Regions from separate parts of the Microbulbifer sp. ABF4_107 genome, predicted to be linked through region 1. Evidence: predicted binding sites of a transcription regulator. Region 1 holds the regulator's gene; the other holds the start of a gene.
The links. The regulator PhoB, encoded in region 1, activates phosphate uptake and scavenging genes when phosphate is short. The targets are predictions, from matches to a motif close to TGTCATAAANNTGTAACA.
Positions count from the first base shown of each region.

Region 2: a site for PhoB is predicted at 2,308-2,325, ahead of ACYX4K_RS00690 (PhoX family protein). Genes of this name have one in related genera too.

Region 1 is NZ_CM149983.1:3,774,534-3,780,360, reverse strand. It holds gene ACYX4K_RS15500 (dicarboxylate/amino acid:cation symporter) at 1-359, opposite strand, end outside; gene ACYX4K_RS15495 (chorismate--pyruvate lyase family protein) at 704-1,279, shown strand; gene ubiA (4-hydroxybenzoate octaprenyltransferase) at 1,307-2,206, shown strand; gene phoB (phosphate regulon transcriptional regulator PhoB) at 2,337-3,041, shown strand; gene phoR (phosphate regulon sensor histidine kinase PhoR) at 3,340-4,659, shown strand; gene ACYX4K_RS15475 (hypothetical protein) at 4,736-5,098, opposite strand; gene ACYX4K_RS15470 (DUF938 domain-containing protein) at 5,166-5,780, opposite strand; gene yaaA (peroxide stress protein YaaA) at 5,799-5,827, opposite strand, start outside.
Region 2 is NZ_CM149983.1:200,928-206,754, forward strand. It holds gene pstS (phosphate ABC transporter substrate-binding protein PstS) at 1-190, shown strand, start outside; gene ACYX4K_RS00690 (PhoX family protein) at 236-2,188, opposite strand; gene ACYX4K_RS00695 (TonB-dependent receptor plug domain-containing protein) at 2,464-4,620, shown strand; gene ACYX4K_RS00700 (phytase) at 4,797-5,827, shown strand, end outside.

The DNA of each region.
Region 1 (5,827 bases):
TGCTCCATACCCACACCGGGCTGAATCACCAGCGCCAGCAGCAGCGCCAGTGAAATCGCCACCGCCGTTGTGCACAAATAAAGCAGCAGCGTCTTCCCCGCCAGCACACCCACCCGGCTGCCCTCGGACAACGCGCAGGCCCCGCAGATCAGCGATACCAGCACCAGTGGCACCACCATCAGTTTCAGCGACGCAATGAAAATCCGTCCGATGATGTCGAACAGGCCATTGGTGAGGTAATTGTTGATAAATCCGGTAACCGTCGCACCCAACACCTGACTGGAGTTGAGTACATTGAACAACAGGCCAAGCAAGATCCCCGTGATCATGGCCAGTACGATTTTTTTGGTAAGCCCCATGGTCCGTCCTGTTTTTGCATCCACCTTTCAAATGGCAGATTTTCTGATCGTTTTTCAGCGCTAATTATATTCGGGCGAAGGTGGTGATACCGGGTACAGTCTTGTGAGACCTTCAAAAACAGGATGTTTTTGCAGAGCCCCCATGGATGGGTTCACGGCGTGTCTCACAAGACTGTGCCCGGTAGCGCCACCGCCACCGGGTTTGTTCAGAGCCTCTTAACTGGGTAAAGGCAGTGCGTCACTATATCCACCCCACCCCCAAGGGGCAAAGCGAGTTCCCCTCGTGTCCGCCTCAGGTACAATGCGGTTAATTCAAACCAGCATAACCCCGCGCGGAGTCTGCGTTGTACCACTCCCCCTTTGAGGCCATCGGCGACTGGCACCCACAACCCCTCGAAAGCTTGCACGGCCACACCCCGCCGGACCACCTCCTGCCCTGGCTGCAACACAAAGGGTCCCTCACCGCCGCCCTCAAACACCTGAGCCACGGCGAGTTTAGCGTACAAATACTCAACCAGGGCTGGCACACACCCAACCTCGAAGAGCGCCGCGCCCTCAACCTCAAAGAGCGCAACCGCGCCCTGATCCGCGAAGTCCTGCTCTACGGCAGCGACACCCAGCCCTGGGTTTACGCCCGCAGCGTCCTTCCCGAGCGCACCCTCGCCGGCAAATCCCGCTACCTGCGCAGCCTCGACAACCGCCCCCTCGGCGAACTCCTGTTCAGCCAGCCGGACATCCGCCGTGGCCCCATCGTCCTCAATCAGCTAAAGCGCAATTCCCAGTGCCAGCTGGCGGAACTGGACCAGAGCGAAACCCACGCCTGGGGCCGCCGCTCCACCTTCTGGCTGCACGACAAACCCCTGCTGGTTGCAGAGACCTTCCTCAGCGGGTTCAATCCCCACAAACCGCCAATGATCTGAAGAGACAGGAAGAATACGGGAACTGCCATGCAAGCCATTCGCCAACAAGTCCAGCAGCGCTTCGCGCAGCACTGGCCCAGTATCCAGCCCTATTGGCAACTGGCCCGGCTGGACAGGCCCATCGGCTCGCTGCTGTTGCTCTGGCCCACCTGGGCCGCGCTGTGGATTGCCGCAAAGGGCTGGCCGGGGCTGCACCTGTTTGTAGTGTTTACCCTGGGTGTGATTCTCACCCGCGCCGCCGGCTGTGCCATCAACGACTTCGCCGACCGCAACATCGACGGCCACGTAAAGCGCACCAACCAGCGCCCCCTCGCCACCGGCGCCGCCACCCCGAAAGGCGCACTGATGCTGTTCGCCGGCCTGATGCTGCTGGCATTTTTACTGGTGCTCACCACCAACAAGCTGACCATTCTGCTGTCGCTGCCGGCGCTGGCGCTGGCCTTCTGTTATCCCTTTGCCAAACGCTACACCCATCTGCCCCAGGTGGTGCTGGGTGCGGCGTTCAGTATGGGAATCCCCATGGCATTTGCCGCGGTCACCGATGAGGTACCGGCGGTGGCCTGGGTGCTGTTTACCGCCAACCTGCTGTGGACCGTGGCCTACGATACCTTTTATGCCATGGTGGACCGGGACGACGACCTGAAGATCGGGGTGAAGTCCACTGCCATCCTGTTCGGCGACATGGACCGGGTGATGACCGGCTGCCTGCAGGGCATGGTGATCCTGGCTCTGTTGATGCTGGGAGGGCGCGCGGATATGGGCCCCCTGTATTACGGCGGTGTTGCGGTAGCTGCCGGGCTGTTTTGCTACCAGCAGTGGCTGATTCGCGCACGGCAACGAGAAGCCTGCTTCAGGGCATTCCTGAACAATAATTGGGTGGGTATGGCGCTGTTTGCAGGCATATTTTCCCACTACCTGTGGAATTAAGCGCAGACACCGACCCGCAAGCCGCGCTTCCCGTACGGCTGTCATATTTTTGTCACTAAAGTGACGTTAAATGGCCACTCTAGAATAGTCAGTTAAATGACAATCACTTCAGTTAGGGTATGGCAGGCAGATGCACAGCAAGACGATCCTCATAGTCGACGACGAAGCCCCGGTGCGGGATATGTTACGGGTAGCACTGGAGATGGCGGATTACCGTTGTCTTGAGGCGGAAAATGCCCAGGCGGCCCACGCGCTGGTCATTGATGAGAAACCGGATCTGATTCTGCTGGACTGGATGCTGCCGGATGTTTCCGGGGTTGAGTTGGCCCGTCGCCTGAAGCGGGATGAGCTGACTTCTTCTCTGCCGATCATCATGCTCACTGCCAAGGGTGAGGAAGATCACAAGATCAAGGGTCTGGAGACCGGTGCGGACGATTACATTACCAAGCCGTTTTCACCGCGCGAGCTGGTTGCACGCCTGAAGGCGGTGTTGCGCCGCGCGGGCCCGAGCACGCCGGAGGAGCCGCTGACGGCGGGTGGCCTGGTGCTGGATCCGATCAGCCACCGGGTGACGATCAATGGCAATCCGGTGGATATGGGTCCAACCGAGTTCCGCCTGCTGACGTTTTTCCTGAGCCATCAGGAGCGCGCTTATACCCGCACCCAGTTGCTGGACCATGTGTGGGGTGGCAACGTGTATGTGGAAGAGCGCACCGTGGATGTTCACATCCGTCGCCTGCGCAAGGCCCTGACGGTGGATGGCCACGAGCGCTACATCCAGACCGTGCGCGGCACCGGCTACCGCTTTTCTGTACAGACCGCGGAAAGGGTGTAACCTACACCCAAGAATTGTAGAGGGCTCCGTAGCGAGTCCTGTGGCGGCCGAGCACCAGGTAAAAGTTTTTGAAAAAATTGTCGGGAACAATTTTCAGCAGCTTTAGCTGCCCGTAGGGCTGAGCACACGGATGTGCTCAGCTAAACCGCTGTGAATACTTCCCTGTACGCTGCGTCGGCGACATCCCTGTCGCCGACGCTTTCAAAAACGCCTACCCGGCACTCGACCTTCGCTTAGAACCTCGGTAGTTTTTCCTATTACCGGGTTTACCTACCTGAAACAAGATGGCCAAACCATCATGCTCGATCGCAGTATTGGCGAGTTTTCCCGCTTTATCATTATCGCCCTCGGCACCACCATTCTCGGTTTTGCCAGCGGCCACTGGTGGCTGGCGCTGTGCGCTGGTCTTGCCGCCTATGTTTTCTGGTTGCTGTGGCAACAAAATCAATTTGACCGCTGGCTCGCCAACGGCCGCCGCGGCCCGGCGCCGACGAATTTTGGTGTGTGGGGGGATATCACCGACGATTTCTACCGCATGCAGCGCCGCCACCGCAAAGAGAAGCAGAAGCTCCACGCGATGCTGCGGCGGGTGCAGGACAGTACCAGTGCATTGCGCGAGGGTATTGTGGCGCTGGAGGACGATGGCAATCTGGCGTGGTGGAACCCTGCCGCCGGGCAAATGTTGCGTTTACAGCCGGACGATGCGGGCCAGCCGTTGGTCAACTTTGTGCGCGACCCGCGTTTTGTCGAGCATATGTACGAGCGAATGAGCGGCGGCAAGCGGGCGAATCAGCAGCCGATTACGCTGCCGGCGCCGGGGGATGATTCGCGGATTCTGCAGGTGGAAGTTACGCGCTTCGGTCAGGATGAAGCGCTGGTGATTGTGCGGGATATTACCCGGCTGCATAACCTGGAGCAGATGCGGCGGGATTTTGTGGCGAATGTTTCTCACGAGCTGCGCACACCGCTGACGGTGATCGCGGGTTACCTGGAGACGCTGCAGATGAGTGGCCAGGCGCCGCGCAATTGGGACAGGCCCCTGGGGCAGATGAGTGAGCAGACGGTGCGTATGACCGGTCTGGTAAACGATCTGCTGTTGCTGGCGCGGCTGGAGACATCCGAGCGCGACAGTGGGCGCGACCGGGTGTCGGTGCGCGAGCTGATGGAACGGGTGGCTGGCGAAGCCCGCTCACTGAGCGGTGAGCGGCATGAGATTTCTGTGGCCTGCGATGAGGACTGCACGATTACCGGGGACGCCGGTGAGCTGCACAGCGCCTTTGCCAACCTGGCGTTTAATGCGGTGAAGTACAGCCCGGATGGCGGACCGATTGAACTGCGCTGGCGCATGGATGCCAGCGGTGGGCATTTTTCGGTGAAGGATTCCGGTATCGGTATCGACCCGGTGCATATTCCGCGTCTGACGGAGCGCTTTTACCGGGTGGACGCCGGTCGCTCCCGCGAGAGCGGCGGCACCGGTCTGGGTCTGGCGATCGTCAAGCATGTGCTGTTACGCCACAGCGCCAACATGAACGTAACCAGTGTACCCGGCCGCGGCAGTACCTTTACCCTGAATTTCCCCCGGCAGAAGCTCACCCAGGCCAGCACCGCCACTAGCTGACGGCTACAAAACTGACTGCTATAAAAAAAGCCCCGAGAGGGGCTTTTTCGTTTCCAGCATGGAAAGACTTCAACGATTACTCCAGCTCTTGCAGCTGCCGGGACTCTCCCGCGGCGGTGTACTGCACTGGAGCATCCGGGGATACCCCCTCCGATTTGCGCTTTTCCACGGTGATATGCACCAGCTTGCGCGCGCTGTCGCGGATCAGGATATGTTCGCGGCCCTCGTCATCCACCGGCAGATTGCGTTCGCCCAAAAGCCCGTCGCGCAGGGCACGCAGCTGGGGTACATCCCGGTAGCGGTCCAGGTCCTTGGACAGCTTGTGCTTCATGCGCTCGGATTCGTGCAATGCAGCAGCGTATTCGCGATATTTACCGAAGAAAAACACGGCAGCAACAGCGGCGAAGATAGCGAGGGCGGTTTCTAACCATGGGGGCATAGTGATGTTTCCTTGTCCTGCGATTGTTCGTTTTTAACGCCCGCTGTAGGAGCCTCCCTGCAGGGTCCTACAAAGTGCGGTTCTCACTCATTTGCCACACCAACAACTGGTTGTTGGCAGGCAGGTAATTGTTTTCGATTCGCTGCAGCCCCTGGGCTGCCGCCAGCTGATCCAGCCACTCCAGATCGCGAATCCCGCGCAGTGGGTCCTGCTCTTTCAGCCACACATCAAAACCCGCATTGCCGGGACCAATATACTCGCCGGCGATTTTCACCGGGCCGTATACGATTAACTGACCACCGGGCTGCAATACCCGCGGCAGTTTATGGAAAAACGTGTCCACTGCGACGGCCGGCATAATATGCAGTGTATTGGCGGTAAACACCGTGTCCACCCGCAATTCGGGCCAGTCGCCGGTCACATCGAGCGCAACCGGTACCGGCAGGTTGGCCGCGGGGCGGTTGCCGAGCCAGGCCTGCACCTCGTGCAGGTTCTGCGGGCGCTCGGAGGTCTGCCAGGTGAGATGGGGCAGGCGCGGGGCGAAGTACACCGCGTGCTGGCCGGTGCCACTGCCGATTTCCAGCACATGACCGCTTGCGGCCAGCAGGCGTTGCAGCTGGTCGCAAATGGGTTCGCGATTGCGCGCGGTGGAGGGCGCGTCTGGTAGTTCGCTATCCGTCATGCTGTCCTGCCGCCCTCGTCAGGCCGGCTGTTCGTCGCGCAGGAACA
Region 2 (5,827 bases), 630 kb from region 1:
CATGCGTAAATCCTATCGCAATCCGGATGTGTTTCCGGCGATGAATGCGATGGTGCACTACGGCCTGGGTGAGGGTCAGGAAGTTGTGGAAGAAATGGGTTATATCCCCTTTCCGGAAAGTGGCCGTAGGAAACTTCTCGAATATTTCGATTCCCGCGGCGCCAGCGGGCCGCTACCACAGCCGCAATAATGTACCGCAGCGGTAACGGCCCGTGAGCTGACTGCGCATGCGCGGTCAGCTGCCGACACTGCCCCCGTCGTTGCGGCGGATCGCAAGCACCGACGGACGCGGCGGCAGTTTGGGATCGTTGTCCGGCCAGCGGTGCAGGGGGTTGTCGAAGGTGGAGTTATCCGCATCCGCCGGGTGTTGCACCGCGACGAACAGGGTTTTACCGTCCGGAGTGAATTCAGGGCCGCAGATTTCGCCACCTACCGGGCAGCCGAAAAAGTGCTTGGGTGCTGCGCGAAGCTCACCCTCGGTCGCCATGGCCCAGAGGCCATCGTGAAAACCGAAATCTTCGCAGCCATCCGTTGCGATCCACATATTCCCCAGTTGATCGAAGGCCACATTGTCCGGGTTGGCGAACCAACCGTGGGCGGAAATATTGCCTGCTTGCTGTTGGCCGTAAGCACCGCGTTCGGCCGGGTCTTCCGCATTGGGGTTACCGCCGAGTAGAAAGGTATTCCACTGAAAGGTGTCACTGGCGTGGTCGCGCAGCCCGCTGCGCCCGGGCGGCACGATTTCCAGTACGTGGCCGGCGGTATTGCGCGCACGGGGGTTGGCCGGGTTTTCATCCCCGGGTTTGCGCCTTTTGTTTTTTGTGAGCATCACATAGGTGCAGTCATTCACCGGGTTGGTTTCGACATCTTCCGGGCGGTCCATGGGGGTGGCCCCCATCAACCTGGCCGCGCGGCGGCAGTCGATCAGTACGTCCGCCTGGTTGCGGAAGCCATTCTCCGGTGTGAGTGGGCCCTGTCCAAAAACCAGTGGCAGCCAGGTGCCGGCGCCACCTTCCCTGAATTGGCCGGCGTACAGTGTGCCCTCGGTCATCAGTTTACGGTTGTGGGTGTTTTCGCCGGGTCGATAAACATCGCTTGAGACAAACCGGTACACAAACTGGTGTTCGTCGTCGTCGCCGCCGTACGCCACGATAGGTTCCCCGGGTTTGCTGACCACGGTAAAACCTTCGTGCTCAAAACGGCCGAGGCTGGTCAACTTGCGGGGCTTGGAATCCGGGTCGTAGGGGTCGAATTCCACCATCCAGCCGAAGCGATTGGGCTCATTGGGCTCGACGGTGATGTCAAATCGGCGGTCGTAGTCTCCCCAGTTGCGGTTGCCTTCCTCGATGCCAAAGGCGTGGTGATTACGCGCTTCCACCTCGTCCGCCACGTTGTCCGGGTCGCCCTGAAAGGCGCCGCCAAAACCTTCCTCGGCGATCAGTACCGTGCCCCAGGGCGTTTTGCCGCCTGCGCAGTTGCCCACGGTGCCAAATACCTGGGTACCACTTGGGTCTTCACTGGTTTGCAGGCGCTTGTCGCCGGCGGCGGCGCCGACGATGTCCATCGCGGTGCTCAGGGTAATACGCCGGTTATACGGGCTGCCCAGTACCGGCTGCCAGCCGTCCTCGGTCAACTCGATCTCTACCACGCTGTGGCCGCAGGCCTGCTGTTCCACTGCGACATGCGCGTCACTGGTGCCGCGCACCGAACTGGCCTCGGTGTATCCCGCAAACATCAGATGCGGCTGTGTGTACTCGTGATTGACACACAGCAGCCCCCGCGCGCTGTTGTTACTCCGGCTGTGCGCGTCGCGATCGCCGGGGGCGGCTTCGGGATCCAGTGGCATAAACGCAATGAAGTCGTTGTTGTAGCCGAAGCGGCGGGACTGCTCCCTGGCGTCGAGCTTGTGCGGAGAAAAGGATTCGGCGAAGGCATCCAGTGGATCGCCCCAGCGCAGTAACAGGTCGGCGCTGTAGTCCTCCGGAAGGTGGTGTTTAAAGTCGAGCTTGTGGGGAATTTCTGAAAATCCCAGATTCTGTGTGGATGCCTTCTTCTGCTCACCGCAACCAGGCAGCAGGGCGGCACCCGTTGTTGCTGCGGTGGCAGCGCCGATGGCTTTGAACAGGGTGCGGCGGGTCAGGCTGGCGGGCTGCTCGTTGCTGGCGACGTCATCTGTGGGGCTTGTCATAAATTATTCACCATTTGGTTCACTTCCCTTTCAGGTGGCAGCAATAGGCCGGAAACGTTCGCTGCGCCTGTGTTGTCGGGAATTGGTTCGCGAATTCGAGAGCAAGATTACAGGCGCAATATGACAAATTTAAAAAAACGGTAACGCAAATTTCACATGCCAAGTCTAGCCTGCGCGCACAAATCAACAGGCCGGGCATGGTTTTTCACGTCATAGCGCCGGTCGTGCAACTGCTTCTTGTATTACAGCCAATTCCATAATGGGGACGGGGAACTATGACTAAGCCTGTATTTAATTTGAAGATGGTGGCGCCTCTTGCCGCAGCTATCATCAGTGTCAATGCTACCGCCCAGAGTGCGGCCAATGAATCTGTCGCAATGAGCGCGAGCTCCGGAGTTGAGGAGATCGTTGTCACCGGTACTAACGTGTACCGCGATCGCACCGACGACATTAACCCGACACTGTCTTTCGACCTGGACTTCTTTCAGCGCTTCGAGCCCCTGACCGTTGGTGAAATGCTCAAGCGCACCCCGGGTGTTGCCTTCACTTCTGATGTTCTTGAGTACGACGCGGTACAGCTGCGTGGTATGAACGCCGAGTACACTGAAGTTCTGATCAATGGCCGTCCGATCCCGGGCCAGGGCGCAGACCGCACCTTCTTTGTTGATCGCATCCCCTCCGAGCTGGTTGAGCGTATCGAAATCATCCGCTCTCCGTCTGCGGACATGACTTCTCAGGGCGTCGCTGGCTCTCTGAACGTGATCCTGAAAGATGGCGCCAAACTGGAAGGTATTACTACCCGCCTGGGTAGCACTTACTACGCCGACTCTGAAGATTTCCGCACCATTGGCTCCGCCGCCATCGCGCATGCCGGTGAGAGTTATGACTTCTGGCTGGGTGCGAACATTCAGGAGCGCTTTAACCCCAAGCGCAAGACCGAAGCCTACTTCGATGAGGAAGTTCTGGAAGGTTATGCCTTCGAAGAGGACACCCGCGATGGTAACGATAACTCTCTGAACGGTTCTCTCGGCTTCCAGCTGGACGACACCTCCGAGGTGCGTTTCAACGCCTACTACGTATTTACCGACCGCACCGAAAACGAGCTGGTTACCGAATACGAAGGTGATGTGATCAGCCGCACCGAGGGTGATCTGGTGGCAATCGCTACTCAGGAAGAGCAGATTGATCAGACCAGCTGGGGTATCGACGGTGTGTACGTCACCGCACTGGGTTCCGGTGAGCTGGAGCTTTCTGCGGCTCTTTCCCAATTCAAGGAAGACACCGTCAACTTCGAAACTGAAGAAGAGTTTGACGACGGAGTTTCCGAAGGTGTGGAAGAGGGCGATGAAGTCCTGTTTATCGAAGACAAGAACTACTCCCTGGAAGGCAGCTATAAAATCGCCCTGGGTGCGACCGAGCTGAAAACCGGTCTCTCCTATGGCGCCAGCGAGCGCACCGGTCTGCAAGCGGGCTTCTTCGATGTGGATGCCGATATCGAGGAAACGCGCGTTGCGCCATACGCCAAGCTGACCTTTGATATGGCGGAGAACCTGAGCCTGGAAGGTGGTCTGCGCTATGACATTTACGAGCGCGAAGTTTCCAACGAAGATGGCAGCGCGAAAAGCGATAGCAATGAACTGCTGCCATCCATGAGCTTGCGCTGGGACATGGATGACGACAACCGTGTGACCGCCTCTGTTGCGCGCACCCTGCGTCGCCCTGAGTTCGACCTGGTATCCCCGTTTGAAGAAGACGAGACGCCGGACGATGAAGACGTAACCGTGGGTAACCCGGATCTGGCTTCCGAGCTGGCCTGGGGCTTCGACCTCGGCTTTGAACACCGCCTGCCCGGTCGCGGCATTCTGGGGGTAAACTTCTTCTACCGCGATATCGACGACGTCATCGAACTGACCGACACCGGTGTTGAAACCGAAGCCGGCGGTGCACTGTTTACCCCGATGAATGTGGGTAACGGTACTTCCCGCGGCGTCGAATTTGATATCTCCATGCCGCTGGCCTTCGTCGGACTGGAAAACACCGGTTTCTACGCCAACTACGCCTACCTCGATTCCGAGATCAAAGATCCGTTCACTGGCGAAATGCGCACCTTCCGCAACCAGCCGGATTCCGTGTACAACATCAGCCTGACCCAGGACCTGCCGGGCTTTGGTGGCGCCGGTATCTCTTACCAGAAGCGCAGCGAATCCCTCGAGACCGAATTCGAGGAATACGTCATCACCGAATACGACGGCAACCTGGAAATGTTCGTCGAATGGAATGTTTCCGAGCAATCGGTACTGCGTTTCAGCGGCACCAACCTGCTGGATCAGGAGAAGGTTGAGTACATTCGCGACTACGGTGAGCCGGTCAACGAAATTCAGTATGAAGACAGCACGCCGACTTACAGTCTGACCTGGCGTTCTGCTTTCTAAGGTTGGATTTATTTCACAAAAGCCCGGTACCGGTGGAAGTCGGTACCGGGCTTTTTGCTATTTTTTATATATCGAACAGATGCGTCATCTGTTTGCCACTTTACTGTAATGCTGTGGGTGTAAATTGCTGCCCACAATATTCACCCTGCCAGGGAAACCCGGATAGTCGAAAAATCATGTCATCAAATACCTTCAAAATTGCCGGTTTACTGGCCTTTACCGGTCTGCTCGGTGCCTGCCAACCTCAAGATGATGTTACCGCAGAGGCGCCTCAGCCCATCCAGTCTCAATCAGCCCTTGTTCTTACGGACGTGGTGTCCAGTCAACTCGCGCCGGTAAGTCTGGCGGGAGAGGATTACTTGCTGCTGGCCAGTGAAAAGCGCGGACTGGTTCTGGTGAGTGCGCGCGGTGAGGAGAAGCTCGCGCTGGATGGCGGTACCGTGGAGCGCTTCGCTCTGCAGAAGCTGGCTGATGATCGCTGGCTGGTTGCGATGTATAACGAAGACAGTGCCGAATTGCAGCTGCGTCTTCTGGATATGGAGGATGGGAGCCCGCGAATTCGCTATCTGGCAGCAATGGCGACCAGCGCTCCGCAGGTGGCCATGTGTTTCTCTCGCCAGGCAGGGCGCACGCACCTGTTTGCCATTGATGAAAACGGCCTGGGGCATGAATACGTGGTGCACCCGCGCGAGCAGGCGTGGGAATTTACCGGCGTGCGCCCTGTTTATTTCGGTGAACAGGTTTCTTCCTGTGCAGTGGACGATCGCAATGGCAAATTGCTGGTGGCGCAACCGCCACTGGGCATCTGGAGCCTGAATGCCGATGCAGAAATGGATGAGGGCCGCGAAGTATTCGCCGCCTCCGCCGACCTGCCTGAAGGTGAATTTGGTGGTATGTGGCTGGATGATGCCAGTGGCAACCTCTGGCTAACCGCTGGCGAGCGGGTGCTGGCATTCAATATCAACACTCCGCGCCAGGCGCCGCGTTTTGTCGAGACTCTGGCAGAGATCGAGCCGGTTTCCGCCGCGATACAGCAGGGCGCTTTACTGGCGCTGGCGGAGGAGAGTGATCAGGTGCATCGCTTTGCCGTCACGCTGCCGGAGCCGGCTGCAGAGATGCAGGCATTCCGCGGGCCAGTGGAAATCCCACGGGTGCGTGCCAGCGGCCAGACCGCGCCGGTGGCCTCTGGTGGCGACGCTGCAGATGA